3 regions of the Noviherbaspirillum sp. FW303-A3 genome follow, and region 1 is predicted to be linked to each of the others. Evidence: riboswitches for the same ligand, from Rfam matches in the RefSeq annotation. Region 1 holds a riboswitch; each other region holds the start of a gene.
What was found. A riboswitch is a leader RNA that binds a small molecule or an ion and turns the genes downstream of it on or off. The one in region 1 is predicted to bind cobalamin.
Positions count from the first base shown of each region.

Region 1 (4,471 bases):
GGCAAGGTAATGCGCCTCTACCTTATCAGGCACGCGCGGCCGGTCGTGCAAGAAGGCATCTGTTACGGCAGCACCGATTTGCCGGTCGAGGAAGAGCATCAGAATCTAGTGCTGGCGCAACTCGTTCCTGCTTTGCCCGCAGGTGCAGGCGTCTTTTCCAGTCCCTTGAAACGTTGCCGTCACCTTGCATCAAGACTTGCGCTTGGCCGCGGCGAACCTGTATTCGATGCGCGCCTCGCTGAAATGCATTTCGGGGCGTGGGAAATGCAGGCCTGGAATGACATTCCTCGAACCGAGGTCGATGCATGGGCAGCCGACCTGACGCATTATCGACCCGGCGGCGGAGAATGCCTGCTCGATGTGGCGAGGCGTGTGCGCGCATTCCATGACGAACTGTGCGTACAGCGGGCAAATGCCGCAATTGTTGTCGCTCACGCCGGCACGATACGCCTGCTGCATGCCGCTACACAATGCAACTCGCCGGAAGAGATGGTGACCCTTGCCGCCCGCATTCCGAACCGCATCGCCTATGGCGAATTGACTGCAGTCGATTGCCAAATAAATAACAATCACGGCAAGTGACTCTTTTTCTTGTCGGTCTGTATTGCAAGCCTTAAAATGTGCAGGTTTTGGTGCCCGCGCGCATGTTCATGCGCGCAGTTAAACGGGAAACACGAGGCTTGCCAGCAAGCTAACGTGTGCTGCCCCCGCAACGGTAAACAAGCGTCACCCGGAATGCCTCGTCAGCGCATTCCTCATTGACAAGCGTCCTTCAAAGCCACTGTGCAGCCTGCATGGGAAGGTCGGCCGCTTCGCCTTGTCAGCCCGGATACCGGCCAGAACAGGTGGAAGTGTGCGGACGGGGATCTTCGCGATGCGAGCGGCATGCCTTGCGGCGTGTTTCGTTTCCTGATCGACAAACCTGTCCGGACTTCTGTTCATCCAGCCTGCGGGGAAGCGGGCTGGTTGTCTTTCTCTGGAACCTTGTCATGACATCACCCGTTCTTCTGCGCGCAGGCAAACCGCTTGCGATGGCTGTCGCCGTTTCCGCGGCATTTTCCGTTTCCTCCTACGCGCAGGAAAAGAAACTCGATTCCGTCGTCGTCACCGCGACACGTTCTCCCCAGATCGCCAGGGAAGTCCTGGCCGACAACGTTGTCATTACCGCTGAGGAAATCGCCAAGTCGGGCGGCACCTCTATCGCCGATGTGCTGCAGCGCCAGCGCGGCATCGAGATCTCCCGCAACGGCGGGCCGGGCACCCAGTCGTCCGTGTTTATTCGCGGGACCGACAACAAGCAGAACATTGTGCTGATTGACGGCGTACGCGTCGGTTCAGCCACCAGCGGCGGCGCGAGCTGGAATGCGATTCCCTTGTCCCAGATCGACCGCGTGGAAATCGTTTACGGCCCGTTGAGCACCATGTACGGCGCCGATGCCGTTGGCGGCGTGATCCAGATTTTCACGAAGCAGGGTGACGGCGCGCCGGCACCGAGTGCCTCTGTCGGCGCAGGCACCTACGGCACGCGCAGCGCCGAAGCAGGCGTGTCCGGTTCCAGCGAAGGTTTCCGCTACGCGATCCGCGCGGCCCATGAGCGTTCCGACGGCTTCTCGGCGACCAAGCCGGGGAATTTTTCTTTCAATAGGGATCGTGACGGCCATCGTAGCAGCAGCGCGAGCGGACAGTTCAGCTATGCGCTTGCGCAAGGTCATGAAGTCGGAGCCACTTTCCTGCGTAACCTGCTCAAGACGCAATTCGATTCCGGTCCGAGGATGGACGACCGCTCGCGTTATGAAGTGGCGACCTATAGTGTCTTTGCAAAGAACAAAATCCTTCCCAACTGGGACAGCCATGTGCAGCTTTCGCAGTCGAACGACTACAGCTCCAGCGTCGCGTCCTTTGGCAATCCGGTGTACGACACGACCCAGAAGAGCATCAGCTGGCAGAACAACTTCGCCATCGGCAAGACGGATGTGATCCAGGTCATCGCCGAACATCGCAACGAAGAGGTTGACTCAAGCGAGTCTGCCCTGACCCGTGAACGTACGACGAACTCGATCGCCGCCGCATACCAGATGCGGCGCGGCGCGCATCTTGGTGCAGTCAGCCTGCGCAACGATGACAATTCGCAGTTCGGTTCACGGACGACTGGCAGCCTGTCCTACGGCTATCGCATTACAAGTGCACTGCGGGTCAATGCAAGCGCAGGCACCAGCTTCCGCGCGCCGACCTTCAATGAATTGTATTTTCCGGGATTCGGGTTTGCCAACAACCGTCCGGAGAAAGGGCGCAATGCGGAAGTCGGCGTCTATTACGAAGACGGCAAGGCGCAATACAGCGCGGTTTATTACCGCAACCGACTCACCGACCTGCTCGTAAATACGCCTGTTTGTCCGGTGGAAGCCGCCACGCATCCCTTCGGTTGCGCATATAACGTCAACAAGGCGCTGTTGGAAGGCCTGTCGTTCGGCGCCAGTCGCAGCATGGGCAACTTTACCGTTCGTACCTCGCTCGACCTGCAGGATCCCAAGGACGAAACGACGGGTCGCCAGCTTGCGCGCCGCGCGAAAAAGCACGGCACGCTGGCAGTGGATTACAAGTCCGGACCGTTGGTTTCCGGCGGCGAACTTGTCTTTTCCGGCGATCGTTTCGATGACGCGAACAACCGCAATCGCATGGGCGGCTACGGTTTGCTTAACCTCTACGCGGGATACGACCTTTCGAAGGACTGGAACCTGTTTGCACGCTGGAACAATGTGCTCGACAAGACCTATGAGCTGACCCGCCTCTACAACACCGCCGGCTCCAACGTCTTCGTCGGCCTGCGCTACGCGATGAAGTAAGAAAGGCAAGGACACCGTGCATACCGAGGCCATCATGCTGCCTGCATTCCGCGAACGCCGCCGCGCCATCACGATCCTGACCGTGCTGGTCGTGGCAGCCGTTGGCAGTATCCTGCTGGCATGCGGCGTCGGTTCGGTGTCCCTGTCCGTGACGGAACTGTTCGCGGCGCTGGGCGAGGTTGCCGGTGGCAATCCGTCCACGCTTGCCGCGACCTTGCTTGAATTGCGGCTCGGGCGCGCGCTGTCGGCCTTCGTGACCGGCGCCACACTCGCGCTGGCCGGCGTGATGATGCAGGCCCTGCTGCGCAATCCGCTGGCGGACCCCTACGTGCTGGGCGTGTCCGGCGGCGCATCGGTCGGCGCATTGACGGCGATGCTCTTCTTCTCCGCCGCGTGGCTGGTAGACGTTGCCGCGTTTGCCGGTGCGATCGCAGTAGCCTTCCTGCTCTTTGCCCTGGCGTGGCGGGACTTGCGCGGCAGTGCCGGCGAGGGCAGTGCGCCCATGCTGCTGCTGACCGGCGTTATCGTCGCGTCAGGTTGCGGCGCCCTGGTGACGCTCATGCTGTCGATTGCGCCGGACAACCGCCTGCGCGGCATGGTGTTCTGGCTGATCGGCGATCTTTCGGCCACGCAGGCGCGCTGGCTGCCCTGGGCCGTTTGGCTTGCCGCGCTCGTTTTCGCGGTGCGCGTTGCGCGCGCAATCAATGTCATGGCCTTGCATGCGGAAGCCGCGATGACGCTCGGCATCCGGGTCACGCGGCTGCGCCAGGGTCTGTTCCTTTTTTCCGCGCTGCTGACGGCAAGCGCGGTCAGCACGGCCGGCAGCATCGGCTTCGTCGGATTGATCGTGCCGCACGCATGCCGCTTCGCGTGGGGGCCGGATCACCGTTTGCTGCTTCCGGCGGCAACGCTGGCAGGAGGAACTTTCCTCGTGCTGGCCGACACGCTGGCGCGTACCGTGGTCGCGCCACAGCAGTTGCCGGTCGGCGTCATCACCGCCCTGATCGGCGTGCCGGTGTTCCTCCTTCAACTGCACCAGATCCACAGGAAATAAGCCATGCAGACGCTCAACCTGGGATTGCGTGCCGGTGACCGGGAACTTGTCGCGGCGCTGGACTGGACTGTGGACGCAGGGCAGTGCTGGTGCGTGATCGGCCGCAACGGCGCCGGCAAGAGCACCTTGCTGCGCACCCTGGCCGGTTTACGTTCGCCAGACGCAGGCAGCGTCCACATGGAAGGACGCGCCCTCGGCGACTGGGACCTGCCTGCGCTTGCGCGTGAGCGTGCCTATCTGGCGCAGGGAAGGAACGACGCGTTCGGCTACCGTGCCATCGATACGGTCCTGGCCGCGCGCCATCCCTATCAGGATGACCGCTACTGGGATGCGGAAACCGACTATCGCATTGCCCATGCCGCGCTGCGCGCGCTCGACGTCGGCCACCTGGCCGAACGCGACGTGCGCACGCTTTCCGGCGGCGAGCGCCAGCGCGTCGCCATTGCCGCGGTGCTGTCGCAGGAAACCCCGCTGCTGCTGCTCGACGAGCCGGCCAGCGCGCTCGACCTTGCGCACCAGGTCGGTGTGATGGAATTGCTGGCGAGGCTGTGCCGGTCCGAAGGCAAGACTGTCG
Region 1 is NZ_JBYTAZ010000001.1:4,270,892-4,275,362, forward strand. It holds gene AC3WOY_RS20505 (adenosylcobinamide-GDP ribazoletransferase) at 1-10, shown strand, start outside; gene AC3WOY_RS20510 (histidine phosphatase family protein) at 10-582, shown strand; cobalamin riboswitch at 614-855, shown strand; gene AC3WOY_RS20515 (TonB-dependent receptor domain-containing protein) at 990-2,843, shown strand; gene AC3WOY_RS20520 (FecCD family ABC transporter permease) at 2,878-3,897, shown strand; gene AC3WOY_RS20525 (ABC transporter ATP-binding protein) at 3,901-4,471, shown strand, end outside.

Region 2 (4,471 bases), 2.0 Mb from region 1:
GCGGTGTCGAAGGCGGCATGACTGGCTTCCCCCGTATCGGCAAGTCCATACGCATGGCCCATGCGCTTGCGGTATGCACGCCCGATCTCGTCGCGTTCGCGCCAGGCACCCGAGCGTTCGGTCAGGCGGTTGACGCCGGTGCCGTAGGCGCCGGGAGCGTCACCGAAAATGCGCAGCGCGGCGGCGCGGCCGGCTTCGGCAACTGGCAGCCCGGATTGTTCGAGTGCAGCGAGGCGGTTCAGCCATTCGCGCGCAACTCGGTTGTCGTTCACCGCTTCGCGCCCCCATGCGGCCGTCGGCACCGGCGCCAGCGCGGCACCCAGCGCATCTTTCAGGTCCGGGCGCTGCTCGATCAGGCTGGCGGCAGATGCGGCCAATGCCAGCCGTCCCGCACGGTCGATGAGGTGGATCAGGTTGGGATACAGGTCGCGGAACAGTCCCGAGGTGGTGACGATCACGTCGCGTCGCACGACTCCCTGCTTGAGGCGCACATCCGTGACGATACCGCGCGCGTTCCACACCGGTTCGGCCCCCATCAGCGCGAGCGCGAATGCCACCATCACGCCTTCGTCGCGAACAGCGTCGGACGCCCAGAGGATGACGCCTTCCGATCCCGGCGCCGATTTGTCGCGGGCCACGGCCTTGCCGGCCAGCGATTCTCCCAGCCGGTACCCGACGCGGGTCGGCAGGATGTCGCCATCAACGGCGTGGAAATTGCGGCCGGTCGGCAGTGCCTCCGGCGAGCGCAGCGGGTCATTGCCTTTGCCGGGCGCGATATACCGTCCGTCCAGGCCGGCCAGCAGGCCCAGCATTTCGAGCCGTGGCGAGTCGGCCAGCTTGCGGCTGATCGCCGGATCGTCGATGCCGCCTTTTTTCATGGAATCGAGCATCAGGTCCAGCGATGGCTGGCTCCATTGGCGGCCGAAGATATGCAGGCCGTAGGGCATGAATTTTTCCTGCAGCTTGGTCAGGTAGTGGCCGATTTCGTGGGCCAGCAGATCATCGTCGGCCGCGTCGAAACCGATGCCGCGTACGGCCAGGACATCGGCCATCGAGGCTTCCAGTTCGGCTTTCAGGTTCAGCGCCACGACTTGTTCCCGCATGGTGCGGGCGGCCTGGGCCTTGAGCGATTCGCTGGAGGCGGCTTCGAAGCTTTCGACGACCTGGCGCAAGGCCAGCAATTGGTCATAGAGCGGTGTCGAGGCGAGCGGCGGCGTCAGGTGATCGACGATGACGGCGAGACCGCGCCGCTTGGCCTGGGTGCCTTCGCCGACGCCATCGACAATGTAAGGATAGATGCCGGGCAGATCGGCTGCGATCAGGCTGGGATAGTCGTCCGCTGCCAGTCCGACGGCTTTCCCCGGCAGGAATTCATATGTCGAATGCCGGCCGACATGCACGAGTGCATCGGCCTTGAACCGGTCACGCAGCCAATGATAGAACGCCAGGTACTGGTGCGGCGGCGTGACGCTGGTATTGGCGTGCAACAGTTCCTCGTCAACCTCCCAGCCGCGCGGCGGTTGCGGGCCGATGAAAATGTTGCCGAAGACGATGCCCGGCACCAGCAGCTTTCCGCTGTCGGCCATGATCCTGCCCGGCGGCGCGCCCCAACCCTTGAGGCCTTCAATCCCGTAGCCGGTCAGGCGGCGGACGGTCGCGGCAAGCGCGGCACAGCGGCGCTGCGGATTGTCGGCGAGGCAGGCGAGATAGCCGGTGTCCAGTGCCTCCAGATCGCGGATAGCTTGTTGCCGTTTCGGATGGTCCGCGCCTTCAACCAGATGCCGCAATTCCTTCAGTATGGCGTCGGCCCGTTTGCGGCCCGCGGCACGCTCATTGGCCGCCTCCGCTTCGAGCACCTCGGCATGCAGGCGGCCGAGGGGACCGTCCATCATTTCGCCCTGTACGCGGCGCGGCAGCGTCGCGAACCAGCGGGCGTAATCGGCAGCCGGGACGCTGGCCACAGAGGCACCAAGCTCGCGCAGTGCGCTGCGATCCTCCGGCAGGTTTACGCCGTGCGCCATGATGCGGTCGAGCAGGGCTTCAGGCGAAGCAGGCAACTCGCCTGTCGTGTAACCGGCTGCCTTCAGGGCATGCAGCATGTCGAACAAGGAAGCAGGTACGTCGAGGTTGTCGGCGCCAATGTTCTGGCGGCCAGGCGGATGGTTGTAATAGATGATGGCAATACGCTTGTCGCGATTTGCCTTGCCGCGCAGCGTCAGCCAGCGATGGACACGCGCCGAGAGGAGGTTGATTTCCGCATCCAGTGCGACGGGCGGGCGTGTCTCGATGCCCGTCACGCGATCCAGCCGGCTTCTGCCGAGCGCCGAGACGACGACGGGCTGGCCGATACCCTGCAATTCAGGCAGGGCAACACGATACTGAACGGAGTCGGCAGGCAGTCCGTCCGGCGACAGACGCCACTGGGTTGCGTTGCGTTCAGTCAGACGGATGGCCTTGAAAACGGGTACATCGAGTTTCTTGAAGGCGTCGATCACCGCTTCCCGCCCTTCGGCGGCGCCTACGACGAAGTCCTGCAATACGATCAGCGCAGCGGGCCGTGCCGGTGCAATCAGCTCGGGCAAGCGTTCCAGCACATCGCGCGATGCCGTTCCCCAACGGGTCAGGATCTGCACGCACGGCAGGCCGCGCTGTTCGATGCGTTGGCAGAGCGCAGCGGGCGTGCCGGCATCCATGTTGGCGAGGTCCAAGACCACGACGCTGTGCATCGGGCCTAATCCAAGGGATGCCCCTGCGCTCCTCGCCGATGTGTCACTGAACTCTTTGCCGCCGACGCGCATGCGCAACGCCGGCTCCGGCTTCGGGACCGGCAACGACTGCCGCGGGTCGAGCAGATGAGCAAACAGCGCCGCCATGTTTTCGCTGCCCCAGGCCTGCCAAACTTGGCGGGCGGCCAGCCACCGGCGGGCTGTCGGGTGGGCGCCGGCTGCATGCAAGGCCGATACGGGCGGGTTTTCCTGTGCCAGCTGGAACAATGTATCGGCGGGGAAGTTGCCCAGGCTTCCGGAGCGATCCGCACCGAGGTTGCGGCTCATCAGGTTCAAGCTGGATTCCCCATTCATGGCGAGCACGGCAGTGTGCGGGCGTGCATGGCGCTCCAGGGCATCCTTCAGACGACGCGCCGGGTCGCCGAAAACAGCGGCCGCGAGCACGCTGTCAGCCTGTCCTATCCATTGGCCGAGCTGCCTGTCGCTCGCGGCCATCAGTTGCGCTGGCGTGCGCAGCACGATGCGATCATCGGGGTGACTTGCGAGGTGACGGTGTGCGGCTTCGATGGCGTTTGGCGCCGCACGTTCGGTTACCACTCCGAACAAGGTTGCGGCCCAGCTCTGCGCGCCTGCGGCAAGAAGGATGGCGCAGACCAGATAGCGGGCGAAATGAAAGTCGGTTGAGCGGGCCGGCATATTCTTCTGACGGTGTACTGAAAGGCACCAGGCCAGGAGAAAAAAGCTCACGCGAGCCTGCCGGACGGCAGACATCAATGAAACCTTTCCCATCACCCCGGGGATTGGTGCGGCTATGCTTCAGGCCGGTCTTCTGGCTCGCCTTCATCCTTCCCCGACCTTCCCATGCCAATGCACAGTGGTGTTTTCGGAGTCGTCAGGCTTACAGCAGCGGGGGCTGCGCCGGAATGCCTGATCGCTCAGAGTCACCGGCTTCCCGTTTCACTCGCTCGCAAACAAGGAGCAAGTCACCTAAAGTGACGGCAGTATAACGCAACATTACGCGATGCCCGCGCAGGGTGTGGAGACGTGGACAGGATCAGCAATACCCCCTCGTTCACCCGCTGCCGCGTCAGGTCATGCGGTAATCGCGAATGACATCCTGATCCGGCTCAATGCCAAGCCCGGGCCCCTGCGGCACCTCGATGGCGCCGCGCTTGGGGATGATGGCGTCGCCGTACAGCTGCGCCTCCAGGTCGAAGTAGCGCCACTCGACCAGCGCATTGGGACCGCCCAGTGCGGCGCTCGCATGCACGCTGGCGAGCAGTCCGGGACCGTCATAGAACGTGTGCACCATGACGGTCGTGTTGTGTGCGCTGGCCAATGCGAATACCTTGCGCAATTCGGTGATGCCGCCCATCTTTGCCGGACTCGGCTGCACGAAATCGACGGCCTCCGCTTGCAGCAGGTGCTGGAATTCCATCAGGGTCGATGCATTCTCGCCGGCAGCAACAGGAATGCCGCCTTCGCGGCGCACGCGTGCAAGGCCGGCGACATTTTCGGGAGGCCATACCGGCTCTTCGAGCCAGCGCAAGTGATAGGGCCGCAGTCTGCCGGCCATATCGAGCGCTTCCCGCACCGTCCACGGACAGTTCACGTCGAGGGTGATCTCGATATCGTCCCCGGCTGCCTGGCGCGCGGCGTCGACGCAGCCAATCGCCACTTCATGCAGCTTGAGATACCGGTAGCCATCGTTCAATGCGCGACGGACATTTTCCCGCACCAGTTCG
Region 2 is NZ_JBYTAZ010000001.1:2,293,006-2,297,476, forward strand. It holds gene AC3WOY_RS11250 (cobaltochelatase subunit CobN) at 1-3,422, opposite strand, end outside; cobalamin riboswitch at 3,529-3,732, opposite strand; gene AC3WOY_RS11255 (mandelate racemase/muconate lactonizing enzyme family protein) at 3,814-4,471, opposite strand, start outside.
Region 2: it holds a riboswitch for cobalamin, as region 1 does, so the genes downstream of both, AC3WOY_RS11250 (cobaltochelatase subunit CobN) here and AC3WOY_RS20515 (TonB-dependent receptor domain-containing protein) in region 1, are expected to answer to the same signal.

Region 3 (4,471 bases), 930 kb from region 1:
TTCTTGTCGTCCTTGCTCTTCTCCAAAGTCACCGTGCCGCCATCGATGACCAGGGTGCGGATGCTGATGGTCTTCGTGGACAAGGCGAGCGGATTGACCGTGGTGTCGACCTGCCGCACGCGTGCCATCATCGGGCCGGTTCGTGCCCAGTCCGGATTGCCGAGAGTGATGTCCTGGGCGCGGATGTGGGGCCAGGGGACGAAGCGCCGCCAGCCGACCTGCTGCTCCGGCGGTCGCTCCCAGCTGAACGACAGGTCGCCGTTGATGGCGAACGCGCGACCGGTGGCCTCGCTGACCTTGTCGTTGATCCAGGGCTTGAAACGGTTCCAGTCGAGGGACGATGCGATCGCCAGCAGCAATGCCAGCAGGGCGACGATCGACGCAAGCGTGATTCCAGCAATTTTCAGTCCACGTCTCATGACCGTTTGATTGCGGCTGGATATTACAGTTCGATCAATTAATGCAGGACAATGATGCGAGTCGATAGTTGCGTGCAATCAAGGCTGGACGCGGGTATCCGCAGGCAGTATTACTACGATATGGTCAGAGCGGCCGGCTGCGGTTACCTTCTGGCTGATAAAAAATATTGGAGACAGACCATGAGCCTTGCCCATCTTCTCACCCGCCACGCCCGCCAATCGGCAGGTCGGCCCGCGATATTGCATGGAGAGGCGGTGCATGCGACCTACGGCGAATGGGCGTCGCGCAGTGCCGGCCTCGCGCAGCGGTTCCGCGATGCCGGACTCGTGCCGGGCGACCGCGTGCTGTTATTCATGCGCAACCATCCGCGCTATCTCGAAGTGATCTGGGGCGCCTGGTGGGCCGGCCTCGTGGTCGTGCCGGTCAACGCCAAGCTCCATGCCAGGGAAGTGGAATGGATCATCGCCAATGCAGGAGCGCGCTGGGGTTTCGTAACCAAAGATGTCGCACCGGATGCGCTGGCCGGACTGGAGCGCCAGGTGGACATCGAATCGCCTGAGGCGGATATGCTGCTTGCCGCGGCATCGGACCCGATGGCCATCCCGGTTGCCGAACGCGCACAGGACGACACCGCCTGGCTGTTCTACACCAGCGGCACCACCGGCCGGCCCAAAGGCGTGATGATCACCCACCGCAACCTGATGACCATGGGGCTCACGTATTTCGTGGATGTCGATGCGGTATCGCCGGAGGACGCGATCGTCTATGCCGCCCCGATGTCGCATGGCGCGGGCCTGTATGCAATTCCGCATCTCATGGCCGGCGCGCGGCATGTGGTGCCGGCGTCGGGCGGCGTGGACCCCGCAGAGCTGTTTGATCTGGGCAGGGCGGCCGGACCGCTTTCCACCTTCGCCGCGCCGACCATCGTCAAGCGCCTGGTGGACCATGCGGAGCAAACCGGCCTGTCGCCGGAGGGCGCAGCCCGTTCGTTCAAGACCATCGTGTACGGCGGCGCGCCGATGTACGTGGCCGACATCCAGCGGGCGCTGCGCGTGATGGGGCCGCGCTTCGTGCAGATCTACGGGCAGGGCGAAACGCCGATGGTCGCCACCGCACTGTCGCGCCGTCACCTCGCGGATTCCGGCCATCCTCGCTATCTCGAACGAATTGCCTCGGTCGGCATTGCGCAGGCGCCCGTGCAGGTCCGCGTCACTGACGAGAACGGGCGCGACCTGCCCGCAGGAGACGTCGGCGAAGTGCTGGTCAAGGGCGACAGCGTCATGGCCGGCTACTGGCGCAATGACGCCGCGACAGCCGCCGCCATTCGCGATGGCTGGCTGTTTACCGGGGATGTCGGGTGCCTGGATGCGGACGGTTTCCTCACGCTGAAAGACCGCAGCAAGGACCTCATCATCAGCGGGGGCTCCAATATCTATCCGCGCGAAGTGGAGGAGGTGCTGCTGACTTGCCCGGGCGTGGCCGAGGCGGCCGTTGTCGGTGCGCCCGATCCGGAATGGGGCGAGGTGGTGGTGGCCTTTGTTGTTCCGTCCGCCGGCGCGGAAGTCACAGAGGAGTTACTGGACCGGCACTGCCTGGAACAGATCGCGCGCTTCAAGCGGCCGAAACGTTACCTGCTTGTGGGGCAGCTGCCGAAGAACAACTACGGAAAAGTGCTGAAGACGGAGTTGCGCACGCGGCTCTCGGAAAGCATTCAGGGCGCCGCGCAAGCAAATAACCTGGCATGAAGCCGTCGCGAGTTAGGTCGCATGTTCAGAAGGTCGGGCTTTGCAGCCCAACCTGCCATGCCGGAAAGGCTATTTCAGCCCCGGCCCATTATTGCCGCGTACTTCAATGGTCGCCTGCTGTTGGCGCAAGTGATCGATTAGCGTTTCGTCGGCTTTTGGCTTCTGGGCCCACTGATCGAAATACACCAGCTGGTCTATGGGCAGCCTGGGCAACCAACCTGCGCTTTCCAGTTCCGGTTTTTGGTAGAAATGACTGACATAGCCGAGACAGAGGTAGGCGACCGGGGTAATGCTACGGGGGATGCCGAGTGCATCCTGCAAGTCGTCCTGGTTGAAGATGCTCACCCAGCCCACCCCCAGGCCTTCTGCGCGGGCGGCCAGCCATAGATTTTGCACGGCACAGACACTGCTATAGAGATCCATGGTCCGGATATGGGTGCGCCCCACCACAACGGGGCCAGTGCGCTCGCGATCGCAGGTGATGCAAAGGTTGACCGGCGACTCGAGGATGCCTTCGAGCTTGAGGCTGCTGTAGATGTCGCGCTTGTTACCGTCGAACATCTGCGAAGCTTCGTCATTGGCCTTCTTGAATACGTCGTGGACCCTTTGCTTCACCTCCTGCGAGCGGACCAGCAGAAAATTCCAGGGCTGCATGAAGCCCACCGAAGGAGCATGGTGCGCTGCCATCAATACCCGGCTTAAAACCTCGTCGGGAACGGGATCGGGCAAAAATTGCCCACGCACGTCCCGGCGGCTGAAAATGGCCTGATAAACTGCGGCACGGGCCGCATCGGAAAATTGGTGTTCGGTCTGGATGGTCTGGTTTTCCATGGATTCCCCTTCAGGAAAAGTATCGGCTGCCGGGCCTTGCAGCCGCTGTCGATCTTCAGGCCGGTCTTCTGACTCGGATTCATCCGTGCAGAGCGCCTTCCCGACTCGCGCCAGTGGCATTCAGCTCTGCCCGTCCTCCTCACAGCGTTGGGCACGTGGCGGAATCGCACCGCCTTCCCGATTCTCCCTTGCGGGCACCTGAAGAAAATCTGCCGCAGCATATGTCCGCGGCGGGCCGAATGCTATTACACATATGACACGAGGGCAATACGGAGTGGATTTGACCAAGGAATCCAGCCGGCTTGTCCGGCTGGCTGCTTTCAATGCCGCTTGACGGCGTCAGAACTCATCCCATTCATCATTTGTCCCGGTCTTCAGTGCGACCAGCTGGCGGGGTTCCGTACGGCGTTGCGCGGCGACGGCCGTGCTGGAGGTGGTCTTGCGGCCCAGGTGCTTTGCGGGAGCGCGCATCTCCCGGACTGCCGGTTGATCGGACGGGACGCCGCCCGCGACCTTGAACACGCTGACGACACCCGCAAGCGATGCGGATTGTTCGCGCAGGGATTCGGACGCTGCAGCCGCTTCTTCCACCAGCGATGCATTCTGCTGTGTGACTTCATCCATCTGCGAGATGGCCTGGTTGATCTGCTCGATGCCGGCCGTCTGCTCGGTGCTGGCCGCCATGATCTCGCCCATGATGTCCGTCACGCGTTTGACGCTGTCGACAATCTCGGTCATCGTCGTGCCGGCCTGGTCCACCAGCCGCGATCCGGTATCCACCTTCTCGACGGAGTCGTCGATCAGCGCCTTGATTTCCTTGGCGGCCGAGGCGGAACGCTGCGCCAGGTTGCGCACTTCGGCGGCGACTACCGCGAAGCCGCGGCCCTGTTCGCCGGCGCGGGCCGCTTCCACTGCGGCATTCAGCGCAAGGATATTGGTCTGGAAGGCGATGCCGTCGATGACGCCGATGATGTCGACGATCTTCTTTGCCGACTCATTGATCGAACCCATCGTATCGACGACTTGCGAAACGACCGCTCCGCCCTTGCTTGCCACCTCGGAGGCGGACATCGCGAGCTGGTTCGCCTGCTGGGCATTGTCGGCGTTCTGCTTCACCGTGGAGGTCAGCTCTTCCATCGACGAGGCAGTTTCTTCCAGCGAGCTTGCCTGTTCTTCAGTGCGTGAGGAGAGGTCGAGGTTGCCGGTCGCGATCTGGCTGGAGGCCGAGGCGATGGATTCCGTTCCCTTGCGTACTTCCTGGACGATATTGGAGAGGCTGTCGCGCATTGCTTTCATTGCGGACAGCATGCTCGTATTGTCATCCTTGCGCAGAGAAACATTGACTGTCAGGTCGCCGCTTGCGATGCGGTTGGCGATCTCGGTGGCGTAGGCCGGCTCGCCGCCCAATTGCCTGACAAGCCCGCGTGTAATGGTCACCGCAGCAGAAATGCCGGCCACGAGCGCGAGGGCGGACA
Region 3 is NZ_JBYTAZ010000001.1:5,201,218-5,205,688, forward strand. It holds gene AC3WOY_RS24855 (AsmA family protein) at 1-419, opposite strand, end outside; gene AC3WOY_RS24860 (class I adenylate-forming enzyme family protein) at 600-2,165, shown strand; gene bluB (5,6-dimethylbenzimidazole synthase) at 2,235-2,996, opposite strand; cobalamin riboswitch at 3,038-3,213, opposite strand; gene AC3WOY_RS24870 (methyl-accepting chemotaxis protein) at 3,336-4,471, opposite strand, start outside.
Region 3: it holds a riboswitch for cobalamin, as region 1 does, so the genes downstream of both, bluB (5,6-dimethylbenzimidazole synthase) here and AC3WOY_RS20515 (TonB-dependent receptor domain-containing protein) in region 1, are expected to answer to the same signal.